Regions from separate parts of the Hahella sp. NBU794 genome, predicted to be linked through region 2. Evidence: predicted binding sites of a transcription regulator. Region 2 holds the regulator's gene; each other region holds the start of a gene.
The links. Region 2 encodes PhoB, which activates phosphate uptake and scavenging genes when phosphate is short. Its sites were predicted from a motif close to TGTCATANNNNTGTCANA; they were not measured.

Region 1 (4,381 bases), 250 kb from region 2:
ATGCGCGCGATGTCGGAAGGCGACGTTATTGAACTCACGTGGGAGGGCGGCGCGGCCAGGCTAAAAAGGGAAAGAACGTTAACGGACTGATCCCCGTTAACGTTCGAATGCGGAAGCAATGCCGAAACAATGCAGAAGCGCGGCTTTCCGCACTCCCCTCAGTAATACAAAAACAGCTTCAAATCATCAAAGTACACGTCGTTGTCGTTACCGGCTTTGCGTACGCCTCCCATGCTCACGCGCAGGGTGCGGGCGCCGCTGGGGAGCTGGCCTGAGACCTGCCGGGCTTCCCAGGATTGCGAGCTTTTACTGGTCAGGACGTCATCTCCCGCCCAGGCCAATGCAGCGCCGTCGGCGTCTAAAGCGATCAGTTGCAGACGGGGTTCATCAGCGCCGCTCCAGGTGGAGAGCATGGCGCTGAATTCCGCGTAGGCGTCGCCAGCATCTATTTCCGTGGCGTAGGCGGACAAGTCAATTTCCTGTATGACCTGTTCTTCACAGCAGTCGGAAGGCGCGCCTTTGCCGAAGCCGCGTCCGGCGAAATAATAGGTTCCTTCAGCGGGACCAAAACCACCATTGTCGTTGGCGGTGATGGCGTTCATCATGCCTTTTTGCAGATTCCATCCGCTCATGTCCCCGGCTTCCGCATCGCCATTGAGAATCAGGTTATCGGTGCGGGTTCCGGCGATATCGAAACTGGCGACGTCACTCCAAGCGGACCAGTTCATATGTTCATCCCGCACTCGGGCGCGCCAATACCAGGTCGTCCCCGGACGCAACGCCAGCTCCGGCCGACTCTGGCCTGCGTAGGCGTCATAGCTGGAAGTATGGGTGTTCTGCTCGCTGTAGCGCTTGTTCCAGCGATAGTAGTCATCGCCGCCGACACGCACTGAACTGGCGCTCAACATGTCGCTCAACTGCAGATTAAAAATGTCCGCATCCGCCTGCGTATCAATAGCGACATATCCGCTTTCATGATCGCCCTCGACCTCATCGGCAGGACCGTAGTACAGATTCTGGCGGCGCGTGCGGTTGCCCCAGATATCGTAAACCGCGCCGTCGAACTCGGGACTTTCCGACACTTGCCAATGAACCGCGCGCACCGCATCCGGCATAGCCACCTGCACGCCCAGCTCCACGGCGCTGGCGTCCTGCTCACCGGTTCCCGCCGTGACCAGAGGAAGATTGATATTGTCCTCGACGGAGAAGGTGAGGCTGTCCACCACAGAGAATTCCGTGTCGCCGTCAAAGCCGCCTTTCTTGCGCTCCAGCGTCATCGTCGGCGCGTCGCCGAAATGGAAGGTCAGCAGGTTATAGCCGAACTCGCTGCGGCTGATTTCGAAAGTATCGTAATCGCGGATCTGCTTGGCCTGATGATCCGCATCATCCAGCGGTTCGATGTAGCCGGAGGCGCTGGCGGCGTTGAGCCACAGGTGATTCACATCCCGTGACTGTCCTCGGGAATAGGCGTGAGTATGACCGAAAAGGTGCCCGGTCACCGCGCCGGTGCGAGCGCTGTATTGCTCCAGCTCCGCCACCATTTCACAACTGCCGATGCTCTCTCCCACGTTCCACATTTCCGACAGGCAACCGTGATGGAACATCCCCAGCACAAAGTGTTTGCCCTGCACTTCCGCGTCGTTCAGCGTTTCTTTCAGCCACTGCCGTTGCACCGCCAGCGTATCCCGGTTGAACGCGCCATGGGCGCCGGAGATCGTGTAGCTGTCCAGCCCGACCAGACGCAGGTCCATGTAGTCCAGGTAGTACCACTTGTCTTCGTAACCGATAGAACCATTTTCCGGCGGCGCCATATAGCTGCGGTACAGACGTAATTCAGCGTCGCTGTAATAATCGTGATTCCCGGGCACAGTCACCAGCGGCACATAGGGCGTGATGGCGGCGAGACTGCCGAACAACTGCTCGCGCCAGTTCTGGCGATTGCCGCCCACTTGCACTACATCGCCGGAAATCGTGATGGCGGCGATGTTTTCCGCACAGGTCTGCGGTTGCGCGGCATCACATTCATGCTGCAGAAAACCCTGGTTCACCACATTGGTGAGCACCTTGGCGTACTCATCCCGATCCAACTGGGTGTCGCTCAACGCGATGACGCGCGCCTGCTCCACGCCATCCCCCGCCTGGGGCCAGGTTTTGAAAGCGTAACGCGGCGTCGCCCGCTGTTCCCCCAACACCTTGGTGACCACGTAGTACTCATACAACGTATTGGAGCTGAGCTGATGTATCGGCGCTTTACGCACCAAGCCGTCAAGGGAATGAGACTCCGCGCTGACGCGGGTGAATTCGCCCTTGCCGTCGAAGGGGCGCACCCATACTTCCGCATTGCTTTCTCCCGTTTCGAACATCACCGTCATTTGATCGGACGCGGGAGCCTGCAGATAGGGTTGCACGATAAAATCCGGCGCGGTGGCGCTGCTCGGCGGCTCGACATCAGAGCCAGGCGGGTCGGTGGGGTCCTGGTCGCCGGAACAGCCGGCCAGAGCGAAGGCGAGACCGCAGGCCAACCAAGCAAGTCGTTTATGAAGCATGAGATATTCCTTGTAGGTTATGAATCCGGCAGCCAAACAGCGTCCCTCTGTTTGTCTGAAGCGACAGGGCCTGCACGTGTCAGGTCCTGCCTTCGCGGCTTGCCGCCTCGCAGGCGCATCCCGGCGCCCGGTTACCAACACGTCAATATCAGCGTCGTGTTAATAACTGGCGAATCATCTGGTTCGGACCAAGATAAAGTTGGAATATTTCATTGGAATTTCCATAAAATTTCATAAACAAGGCAGTTTTATGACCGCTGGTACGAACCAGATTGTCATATTTATGTCACGCCGATTCGCTGTAATGCGCCAAAGCCAACACCGGACGCGGGTCCGCGCCGGAAAAGACGTAAGGAATGAATTGTGAATCAGGCAGCCGCTTATCTGTCTCTCGCCGCCAAACTGCAGCAGCGCATTCTCAACGGCGAATTGCCCGCCGGCAGCAAGCTTCCCTCGGAACGCGCTTTATGCGCCCTATTCGAAGTCTCCCGCGTCAGCGCCCGCGACGCCCTGCACGCACTGGAGTCACAGGGATTGATCTATCGTTTGAATCGTATGGGCTGGTTCGTGGCGCCGCCGGTGTTTATTTACGATCCCACCCGCAGCAGCAGTATTCAGGAAGAGGCGATCAACCAGCATCGGGCGCTGACCACGGAACTGCTCAGCGCCGGGCGGGAGACACCTCCGATCCAGGTCAGCAAGGCGCTGAAACAGGCGCCGACGCAGAGCGCCTTTGTCGTCACCCGTCGCCGCGCGGTGGACCAGCGCTGGGTGTTGCTGGAAGTCTGCTACTTTCGGGAATCCGCCTTCCCTGATCTGCTCTCCCATGATCTGGCCGGGTCTCTCACCGCACTGGTGCGGGAACAATACGGCTATCGAGCCAGAGAGCTGGACGTCAGCATCTCCTCCTCGCCTCTCAGCCACAGCCATGCGCAACATTTGCAGGTGCGGGAGGGCAGCCCTTCTCTAAAACTGGAGCGTCAGGTGAAAGTCGCTGGCGAACCTATCGCGCTGGAGCGAGAATTCTGGCTGCACGACGCCATTGAAATGCGAGTGAAAGGACAAGGTAGCTGAGGCATGCGCGAAGACGCCGACGTAAGATTTATCTCTCTCAAGACACACCAGCTCAGCGAGGCGTTCGCCGCTTATAAAGCGGGGCTCTATACGTCCATCGACACCGCGTTCGGATGGGATGAAGACTATCAAACCCAGCGCTTTCACAGCCGCTACGCGGTGGAGGATCTGTACTGGATCGTCAGCGCCGACAGACGGGTCGGCCTGCTCTGCTATCGGTTGCATGAGGACGCGCTGCATCTGCATTTGCATTTGCATTTGGCGTTAATCTTCAGAGAGGCGCAAAGTCAGGGGCTGGGGTCGCAAGTGATGGCGCAATTACATCGTCTGGCGCAAGAGACGCAGCGCCCGATCACCCTTTCCAGCTTCAAAGATAACCATGGGGCGATTCGCTTCTACCGTCGCCATGGCTACCGGATTACCGGGGAAGATGCTCATTTTGTGGAGCTGGAGCGCGGCTGGGATCAGCGCGCCTAGCCAGGGTTCTCCGCATACCAGCGCTTCACCGAGGAGGCGATTTTTTCCAGGGGTAAAACGTCATCGGCGGCGTTGAGTTTCACCGCCGCGCCGGGCATGCCCCACACCACGCTGGAGGCTTCATCCTGGGCAATAGTGTAGGCGCCGACCTCATGCAGACGCAGCAGTCCAGCAGCGCCGTCCTTGCCCATGCCAGTCAGCAATACCGCCATGGCGTTGGCGCCGGCGGCTTTGACCACCGAGTCGAACAACACATCCACGCTGGGGCGATGACGATTCACCGG
Region 2 (4,381 bases):
CGTGAATTTGGTGTCCATGCAGGCGGCGGTCGCCGGCGGCGTTAAATTCTGGCTGGAGGAGCACGGTCAGTTACCCAAAGCAAACCCCGCTTCTGGCGCAGGAGTAACGGTGAGGTAATCCTGCTGTGGCGGCGTGGTCGTTACGCCGCCGCTTAAGTACTGAATAAAGTGGGAATTTTGCCAGACAGTGCTAGCCTTATAGTTATGTGATTAACGGAAAGTGTAGCTCTGACATGGCTTTAAAGGTGTTGGTGGTTGATGACGCGAGTTTCGTCCGGGATATGGTCAAGCGGGCGATGCGAACCTATTTTCCTCAGGTGACGGTGGAAGAAGCCATCAACGGGAAAAAAGCGCAGATCCTGATGAATAAGACGCACTATGATCTCATCCTGTGCGACTGGGAAATGCCGGAAATGTCAGGACTGGAGTTGTTGCAGTGGGCGCGTGGACAAGACGCCTACAAGAAAACGCCCTTCGTTATGGTGACCAGCCGGGGGGATCGTGGCCATGTAGTGGAAGCGGTGCAGAGCGGCGTTTCCGATTATCTGGGCAAACCCTTCAGTCCTGAAATGCTGGCGCAGAAAGTGAACAAGCAATTGGCCGCCAAACTTAAACGCGCTGCTGGCGAAAAGTCCTCTTCGGCCCGTCCGGGCTCTGATTCCGCTTCCGTATTGATGCAGGCGTCTGACAGCGCCAAGCAGGCTTCGGCTCCAGCTGCGACGCCAGGCCCGTTTGCTGACAGTGCGGCCCTGTTGACTGGCGGCGCCACTGCGCCCAAAAAATCAGCGCCGGACCCAACCTCTGGCAAGAAAGCGCTGGCGCAGATTCGCTTTGCTGAGTTCAACCTGCCCTGTGTGATCAAGGCTATTACTTTGACTGAAGTGAAAGTGATCGCCAAACGGGGGCAGAAGTTTCCGATGATTCTTGATCCCGCCGTGGTTGATATAGAAGTCGACGATGGCGAAACTCTGGAGCGGATCAACGGCTACGTGCACATGCTGCAGGCGGTGGAGAAGCGGGTGGACACGGACTTTATCAGCATCGTTATTCGGTTTGTGGATGAAGACCCGGATAAGATGGCGTCGCTGTCCAAGTTTATCGCCAAATTCTAACCCTGTTTAATCTCTGACATCCTCGGCTTCCGCCAATGCTTCCGCAGAAGCCATGCGACTGCGAGGGAAGTGGCAGGTGAAGGTGCTGCCTGCGCCGATGTGGCTGGTGATTTCCAGCTCGCCATCATGGTTGATCAGGACATGTTTGACGATCGCCAGTCCCAACCCTGTGCCGCCAGTGTCCGCGGCGCGAGAGGGGTCAGCCCGGTAAAAGCGCTCCGTCAGTCTGGGAATATGCAGGGGATCGATGCCAATGCCGCTGTCCCTTACGGCGAAATGCACGCCTTTCTTATCCTCGAACCAGCGCACCCGAATCTCACCATTGGGAGGCGTGTATTTCACTGCGTTCATAACGATATTGGAAAAAGCGCTGTGTAATTGCGTTTCGTTGCCAGTAAGTCCAGCGCCGCTCTCCAGATTCAGCTCTATGCGGTGGCCTTTTTCCTGGCTCAGGGCGCGAGCGTCGTCGCAGATAGCGCGCAGCATGCTGTCGACATCCACCAATGTGGCTTTGAAGTTGGAGCCGTCATTCTCTATGCGGGAAAGCAGCAGTAAATCATTGACCAGGGCTTCCATACGCTGCGCTTGTTGCTGCATCTGATTCAAGGCGCGATTCCAGCGCGGCGGCAGCTCATCTGCGTTGTCGATGAGGGTCTCCAGATAGCCGGATATGACCGTCAATGGCGTACGCAGCTCATGGGATACGTTAGAAACGAAGTCCCGTCGCATCTCTTCCAGACGATATAGCCGCGTCACGTCCTGCACCAGTAGCAGGCGGTCGTCTTCTCCGAACAGCGTGATATGAAACTGTAACTTCAAGTTGGGATTATTGGGGGCGTTGAGGATCAACGGTTCCTGGTATTTCTTGGAGGTGAAGTAGCGCTTGAAAATGGGCGTGCGGATCAGGTTGTAAATCAACTGGCCCCGGTCGGTCGGATACTTGAAGCCCAGTAGTTTCTCTGCGGATTGGTTCCACCAGTCCATGGCGCCTTCGCTATTAGTCATGACGACGGCGTCTTTAAGGGCGTTGGTGGACTCCTGGATGCGGTCGATCATGGCTTGCAGTCGATCGCGGGAGCGGTAGTGCTGAACCTGGAGACGATGAATACCGTCGAACAGATCTCCCCATAAGCCACGGCTCTCGGGAGGGTCTTCCATTTTCGCCTGATACAGCCAGCGGTGCATGCGAAACGCCTGGGTGAGCGTCCATCCCAGATAGGCGGTGAGGCCGAACACCAGCGCCCAAGCTACTGAACCGATAATAAGGCCGACAACGATACAGCCCAGCAAACTGTAAACCAGTAGCCGTACATAATGACGCCAGTGATTGCGCATGCGTTTTATGAATACTTCTTTTGGAATTATTTATTTTTTAAGACGGATCGCGGCGCTTATGGCGCTCGGGTCGAAAAGCGATAGCCCGTCCCACGCACGGTTTGAACCAGATGATGATGACTGGGCTCCAGCGCTTTGCGTAAACGTCGAATATGCACGTCCACCGTGCGTTCTTCCACGTAGACGTTGCCGCCCCATACCTGATCCAAAAGCTGCCCGCGAGTATACACCCGTTCTTGATGCGTCATAAAGAACTGCAGGAGCTTGTATTCCGTGGGGCCCATGTTGAGCGCATCGCCCTTGGCGGTGACGCGGTGGCACACTGGATCGAGGCGCAGTCCTTCGACTTCAATGGGGGTTTCCATGCCTTGTACGGCGGTGCGGCGCAGCACCGCTTTCAGACGCGCGACCAGTTCTCTGGGAGAGAATGGTTTGGTGATGTAATCGTCTGCGCCCACTTCCAAGCCCTGGACTTTGTTGTCCTCTTCGGTTTTGGCTGTGAGCATGATGAGAGGGATTTCCGAGGTGTTTTGATCGCGCTTCAGTCTGCGTGCGAATTCAATGCCGCTGACGCCGGGAAGCATCCAGTCCAGCAGTATAAGATCAGGCTTCTGATCAATGATCAACGCATGCGCTTCCCGCGCGTCCCCTGCCTCCAGGTAGTCATAGTCAGCCATTTCCAGAGCGACTGCGATCATTTCCCGGATGGCGGGCTCATCGTCCACAATGAGAACTTGTTTGCTTGCCATGCAAAACACCTTTTTGAATACTCGATTGCCGAATTATTACAACGGCGTTTTGTTACAAGTATATGACAGGCGCTTAATTAATGTGATGGAAATGAGCCAGGCTGTTTGCAGTCGGGCTGTAAGCGAGGCGGGACGGGCTTTAGGGCCGGAAAATAAACTCCAGAACCAAACCGAGAAACACAGCTGCGCCGACCCAGTGATTGTTAAGGAACGCCTTGAAACAGTTCTGGGAAACGCGGGCGCGAATCAGGTGCTGCTGATACACAAACAGCACGGCGGCGACGATCAAGGACATTTGGAAGTAAACGCCCAGCTCGTATTGCGCGCCAACCATGAACAGGATGCCCAGCGTCAATACCTGCAGGCCCGCCACGGCGGCGCGATCAGCCTCGCCAAATAGAATGGCGGTGGATTTGACCCCGATCTTAAGATCGTCTTCCCGGTCCGCCATGCCGTACATGGTGTCATAAGCGACGGTCCATACCACCGTTGCGGTATACAGCAGCCATGCCTGCTGGGGAACGGTGTCCAATTCTGCAGCGAAAGCCATGGGGATGCCCCAGGCGAAGGCCGCGCCCAGTACGACTTGGGGCAGGTAAGTATGGCGCTTCATGAAGGGGTAGGTCGAAGCCAGCGCCAGCGCTCCAGCGGAGAGATAAATTGTCAGCGCGTTGGTGAACAGCACCAGTATGAAAGAAACCCCCACCAGAACGCCGAACAGGGTGAGCGCCTCTTTTTCCGTCACTCGATTCTGCGCAAATGGACGGCCTTTGGTGCGCTCGACGTGCATATCTATGCGGCGGTCGGCGTAGTCGTTGATGACGCAGCCTGCCGAGCGCATCAACAGTACGCCGAAGACGAAGATGAACAGGTTCTTGATGGAGGGAGCGCCCTCCGAGGCCAGCCATAGCGCCCACAGTGTCGGCCAGAGCAACAGATAGGTTCCGATAGGGCGGTTCAGTCGCGTGAGGTCGATATATACCGGCAATTTCGCCTTGAATTGTTCCGCCAGGGATGGAAGTGGACGCCCTTGGGATTTCATAGCCAAACAGAATCCTGATTTAGTGTGTGGTTTGCAACTGCGTTCAAGCTTAGCCGCCCAGCAACTTGTTTTCCGCCTGTTCAACCTGGTCCGCCGATCCATGCAGGATCAACGTATCGCCAGGCTGCAGAATGAAATCACCG
Region 3 (4,381 bases), 560 kb from region 2:
GATGATATGGTGTCGTCCATTGTGGTGCAGAGCGGCATGAGTCTGCTGTGGAGCATTGCGGGCATGCTGTGCATGCTGGTCGGCGCGCGCAGGGCGCATCGCTCGGTGTGGATGGTCGGCGGCGGCTTGATGGTGGCGGTAGTCGCCAAACTGTTCCTGTTTGATCTTTCCGGCACGGGCACCGTGGCCCGTATCGTCGCCTTTATCAGCGTTGGCGTAGTGTTGTTGCTGGTGGGCTATTTCGCTCCGGTTCCGCCTCGGGAAGGCGCTGAGAAAGCGCCTGCGTCGGAAGCGGAAAGTGGCGTGGAGTAAGCGTCAGGCTAATGCCTGTTTAAGGAAAGCGATGGTGCGCTCCCAGGCTAACTGAGCGGCTTTTGCGTCATAGCGGGCGGCGTTGGCGTCATTATGAAAGGCATGATTGACGCCCTCGTACATGTGCAGCTCATAGCGCGCGCCAGCGGCGTCCAGGGCTTCACGATAGTCGGGAATGCCCTGGTTAATACGGTCATCCAGACCCGCATAATGCAGTTGCAGCGGGATTTTGATCCTGGCGGCGTCAGCGGCGCTCACCTGCCTGCCGTAAAAGGCGACGGCGGCGCCGAGATCCTGAGAGTGAGCCGCCAACTGGTTGGCCAAAGCGCCGCCCCAGCAGAAACCGATGCAGCCGACCTTACCGTTACAATCCTTGTGCTTTTTGACGTAAGCCACTGCCGCCTCGAAATCCATACGGGTTTTTTCTCCATCCAGCTGCGCGATCATACCTCGGGCCTTTTCCTGATCGTCCGGCGTGCCGCCCAACGGGGTTAAGGCGTCTGGGGCCAGGGCGACGAAACCCGCCAGAGCCGCGCGTCTGGCCACATCTTCGATATGCGGATGCAGGCCTTTATTCTCATGGATGATGACTACGCCGGGCAGCGGTCCGGATGAGGTGTTGGGCTTGGCGAGATAAGCGCGGATTGCGCTGGCGCCGCCTGGGTATTCGACATATTCGCTGCTGATGCGCGCGTCGTCTTTGGCGATAGTTTCCGCTCGCGCGTAGTTGTTTTCCAGCAGGGGCAGAAGCGCCATGGCCGCAGTGGTTCCGCCAGCCAGTCTGGTCAGACGGTCAATGAAGGTTCTGCGGCTCATGGTGGAGTGCGTGTATTCGTCGTAAAGCTGGATGAACTTTTGTTCCATGGAAAGCTCCTTTTCTTGTTGATCAGCTGTTGATCCGCGACTTGTCGCCGCGCAGGCGCATGCGTGTTTTTGGGTACTGCTTTCCTAACGAAAATCTTTAGCCGGAACAGGCGTGGTTCACGAAACTGTCATTTACTTGCAGTAAAAGTGCTGTCGGATCAACGCTGTTAAGGTATAAAAAATGACTGTACAACATCCTCAATATGGTTGGGAAATAAAAGACTCTGATGACATTCCCTCCAGTCCTGAGCAGGGTCGGAGCTTCTTTGACATCCTGCAGGCTCGGACTTCCCGTCGCAGCGTACTGCGCGGTTTCGCTGCAGGCGCGGCGGCTTCAGGCGTTTCTCTGACTGGTTGCAGCGCAATCATGGCCGGCTCGGATAAGGGTGAGCTGACTTTCACAGAGCTGCCTCACGGACAGGACGAAACATTCCATGTGGCGCCCGGTTATGAACACGATGTCCTGATCAGCTGGGGCGATAAAGTGTTAGCGGATGCGCCGGCGTTTGATCCCCGTAACCAGAGCGCGCAAGCGCAATCCAAGCAGTTTGGTTACAACAACGACTTCGTTGGTTTCCTGTCATTGCCGTTGGGTTCCGACAATTCGGATCACGGCCTGCTGGCTGTGAACCACGAATACACTATCTCTGAGCTAATGTTCCCCGGCTCGCCGAAGACCGACCAGATGAGCAAGGCGCAGGCGGATATCGATATGATGGCGCATGGCCTCAGCATCATTGAGATCAAGAAAACTGACGGCAAGTGGGCGGTGGTTCAAGGCTCAAAATACAACCGTCGCATTACTCCGGTAACGGAAATGCGTATGACAGGTCCCGCCGCCGGCAGCGACCGTTTGCGCACCGCGATTTCCCAGGATGGCGTGAGAACCCTGGGCACCTACGGCAACTGCGCTGGGGGCGTGACGCCATGGGGTACGGTATTGACCGCCGAAGAAAACGTGCAGAACTATTTCAAAGGCGATCCGACCAAAACCAAAGAAGCAGAGAACTATAAGCGATTCGGTCTGTCCGGCGAACATGAGTACGCCTGGGCTAACTTTTATGATCGCTGGAATCTGGCCAAAAGCCCCAACGAGCCGCTGCATGTGGGCTGGGTGGTGGAGATCGATCCGTTCGATCCTGACTCCAAGCCGCAAAAGCGCACCGCTTTGGGCCGTTGCAAACATGAAGGCTGCAATGTCTTTGTGAACAAGGACAATCGAGTGGTGGCCTACACTGGCGACGATCAGCGCTTTGAATATGTCTACAAATTTGTGAGCAAGAACAAATACGACCCCAGCAACCGCGCCGCCAATATGCGCCTGCTGGAGGAAGGAACGCTGTACGTGGCGGAGTTCACCGACGGCGGTCTGGTGACCTGGCGTCCGCTGGTGTTCGGCCAGGGCCCGCTGACGGCGGCCAACGGTTTCCGTAATCAGGGCGACGTGTTGATCGATATGCGTAAGGCGGCGGATTTACTCGGCGCGACGCGCATGGACCGCCCCGAAGATGTGGAAGTGAATCCGCAGACGGGTTCGGTGTTCGTCATGCTGACCAACAATAGCAAGCGTAAGGAAGGCGACACCAACGCCGCTAATCCTCGCGCCAAGAACCAGTCCGGCCATATCATCGAAATGACGCCGCCGGACGGCGACCATACTGCTGATCGCTTTATGTGGGATATGTTCATTGTCGCGGGAAATCCGCAGACGGAAGGCGCTAAATATCACCCGGATATTTCCGCCAATGGTTGGTTCGCCGATCCGGACAACTGCGCTTTCGACAATCACGGCAACCTTTGGATCGCCACTGACGGCGCCTACAAAGACGGCGTCGCTGACGGCGTATGGGCCTGTGCGGTGTCCGGCGAAGCGCGCGCGCTGACCAAACACTTCCTGCGTACGCCCTTACAGGCGGAGCTGTGCGGGCCCTTCTTCACCCCGGACAATCAGTCTTTCTTCTGTTCGGTGCAACACCCCGGGGAAGAAGGTACTTACGATCAGCCTACCACCCGTTGGCCTGACTTCCGCAACGATCTTCCGCCGCGTCCTTCCGTGGTGGCGATCAATAAGTCCGGCGGCGGCCGCATCGGTAGCTGACGCATCGATCGCATCATCTGAAAGTAACGAAAAAGCCGGCGCTGGAAACAGCGCCGGTTTTTTTATGGATGAGTATTTATTGAGCGTTTTCGCCAATGGTTTGGAAGATTACGCCATTCTCCGACGCCGGTAATCTTAATAGTATGAATCTGCGTTCACACTTTAGACGACAGCTATGAAACTCGACAGCTATCTCACCAAACAAGAACAACAAGAATTAAGACAGGGCTCCAATTTTCGGGGCATGATGGGCTTCGTGACTACTTGGGGGCTGATCGTTGGTGTGAGCGCGCTTTTTGCCCTCTATCCTAATGTTTTCACTCTGATTCTGGCGCTTGTCGTGCTCGCCAACCGGCAATTGGCGCTGGGCATTCTGCTGCATGATTGTTCGCACCGATCCTGGTTTCGCAGTCAGTGGCTGAATGATCAGTTGGGGCATTGGCTGGCTGGCGCGCCGGTGCTGGTGCCGCTACCTTTTTATCGCAAGTATCACTTTATCCATCACGTTAAGACTGGCACAGATGAAGATCCGGACGTAGGCAATATCCGCAGCTATCCGGTCACAAAAACCAGTATGCGACGTAAGATTTTTCGTGACTTCACTGGGCAATCCGGGCTGAAGAATGCATTGGCGCTATTGCTGTATGTGAATACCGGCAGACCCGGCAATGCGGTATCCATGGGCGTGCAGACACGTCAGGCGGATAAGGCGGAGGTGCGTCGCACCACGCTGCGTAATTTCAGTCATCTGCTATTGGTGCATGGCGGCTTCTTGGGCTTGTGTGTGGCGTTGGGCCATTGGGAGGTCTATCTGCTGTGGTGGGTCGCCTATATATTCACGTACCCCTTTATCATTCGCGTGCGTCAGGTCGCCGAACATGGCGCCATGCCGGCGTTGTCCTCCGATGACGTGCGAGACACCACGCGCACCACGCTGGCGCGTTGGTGGGAGCGTCTCTTGTTTGCGCCGCATTATGTGAATTATCACTGCGAGCATCACGCGTTGCCCACTGTCCCTGGTTATAACCTGCCTCGCATGCATCAGATGCTGCGTGAGCGTGGTTTCTATCAGGATAAGCCCGAAGCATTGGTCGTCGGTTATCCTGA

Region 1: a site for PhoB is predicted at 2,820-2,837, ahead of ACQYWX_RS01990 (UTRA domain-containing protein). Genes of this name have one in related genera too.
Region 3: a site for PhoB is predicted at 1,303-1,320, ahead of ACQYWX_RS00585 (PhoX family protein). Genes of this name have one in related genera too.

Annotation. Positions count from the first base shown of each region.
Region 1 covers NZ_CP192738.1:444,643-449,023, reverse strand. Annotated here, with positions in the region: gene ACQYWX_RS02000 (aspartyl protease family protein) at 1-90, shown strand, start outside; gene ACQYWX_RS01995 (metallophosphoesterase) at 159-2,546, opposite strand; gene ACQYWX_RS01990 (UTRA domain-containing protein) at 2,910-3,620, shown strand; gene ACQYWX_RS01985 (GNAT family N-acetyltransferase) at 3,624-4,097, shown strand; gene ACQYWX_RS01980 (protein-glutamate methylesterase/protein-glutamine glutaminase) at 4,094-4,381, opposite strand, start outside.
Region 2 covers NZ_CP192738.1:693,916-698,296, forward strand. Annotated here, with positions in the region: gene cysZ (sulfate transporter CysZ) at 1-118, shown strand, start outside; gene ACQYWX_RS03130 (response regulator) at 234-1,112, shown strand; gene phoR (phosphate regulon sensor histidine kinase PhoR) at 1,119-2,447, opposite strand; gene phoB (phosphate regulon transcriptional regulator PhoB) at 2,504-3,196, opposite strand; gene ubiA (4-hydroxybenzoate octaprenyltransferase) at 3,336-4,238, opposite strand; gene ACQYWX_RS03150 (monovalent cation:proton antiporter-2 (CPA2) family protein) at 4,288-4,381, opposite strand, start outside.
Region 3 covers NZ_CP192738.1:134,124-138,504, forward strand. Annotated here, with positions in the region: gene ACQYWX_RS00575 (DUF2339 domain-containing protein) at 1-312, shown strand, start outside; gene ACQYWX_RS00580 (dienelactone hydrolase family protein) at 316-1,176, opposite strand; gene ACQYWX_RS00585 (PhoX family protein) at 1,358-3,274, shown strand; gene ACQYWX_RS00590 (fatty acid desaturase family protein) at 3,450-4,381, shown strand, end outside.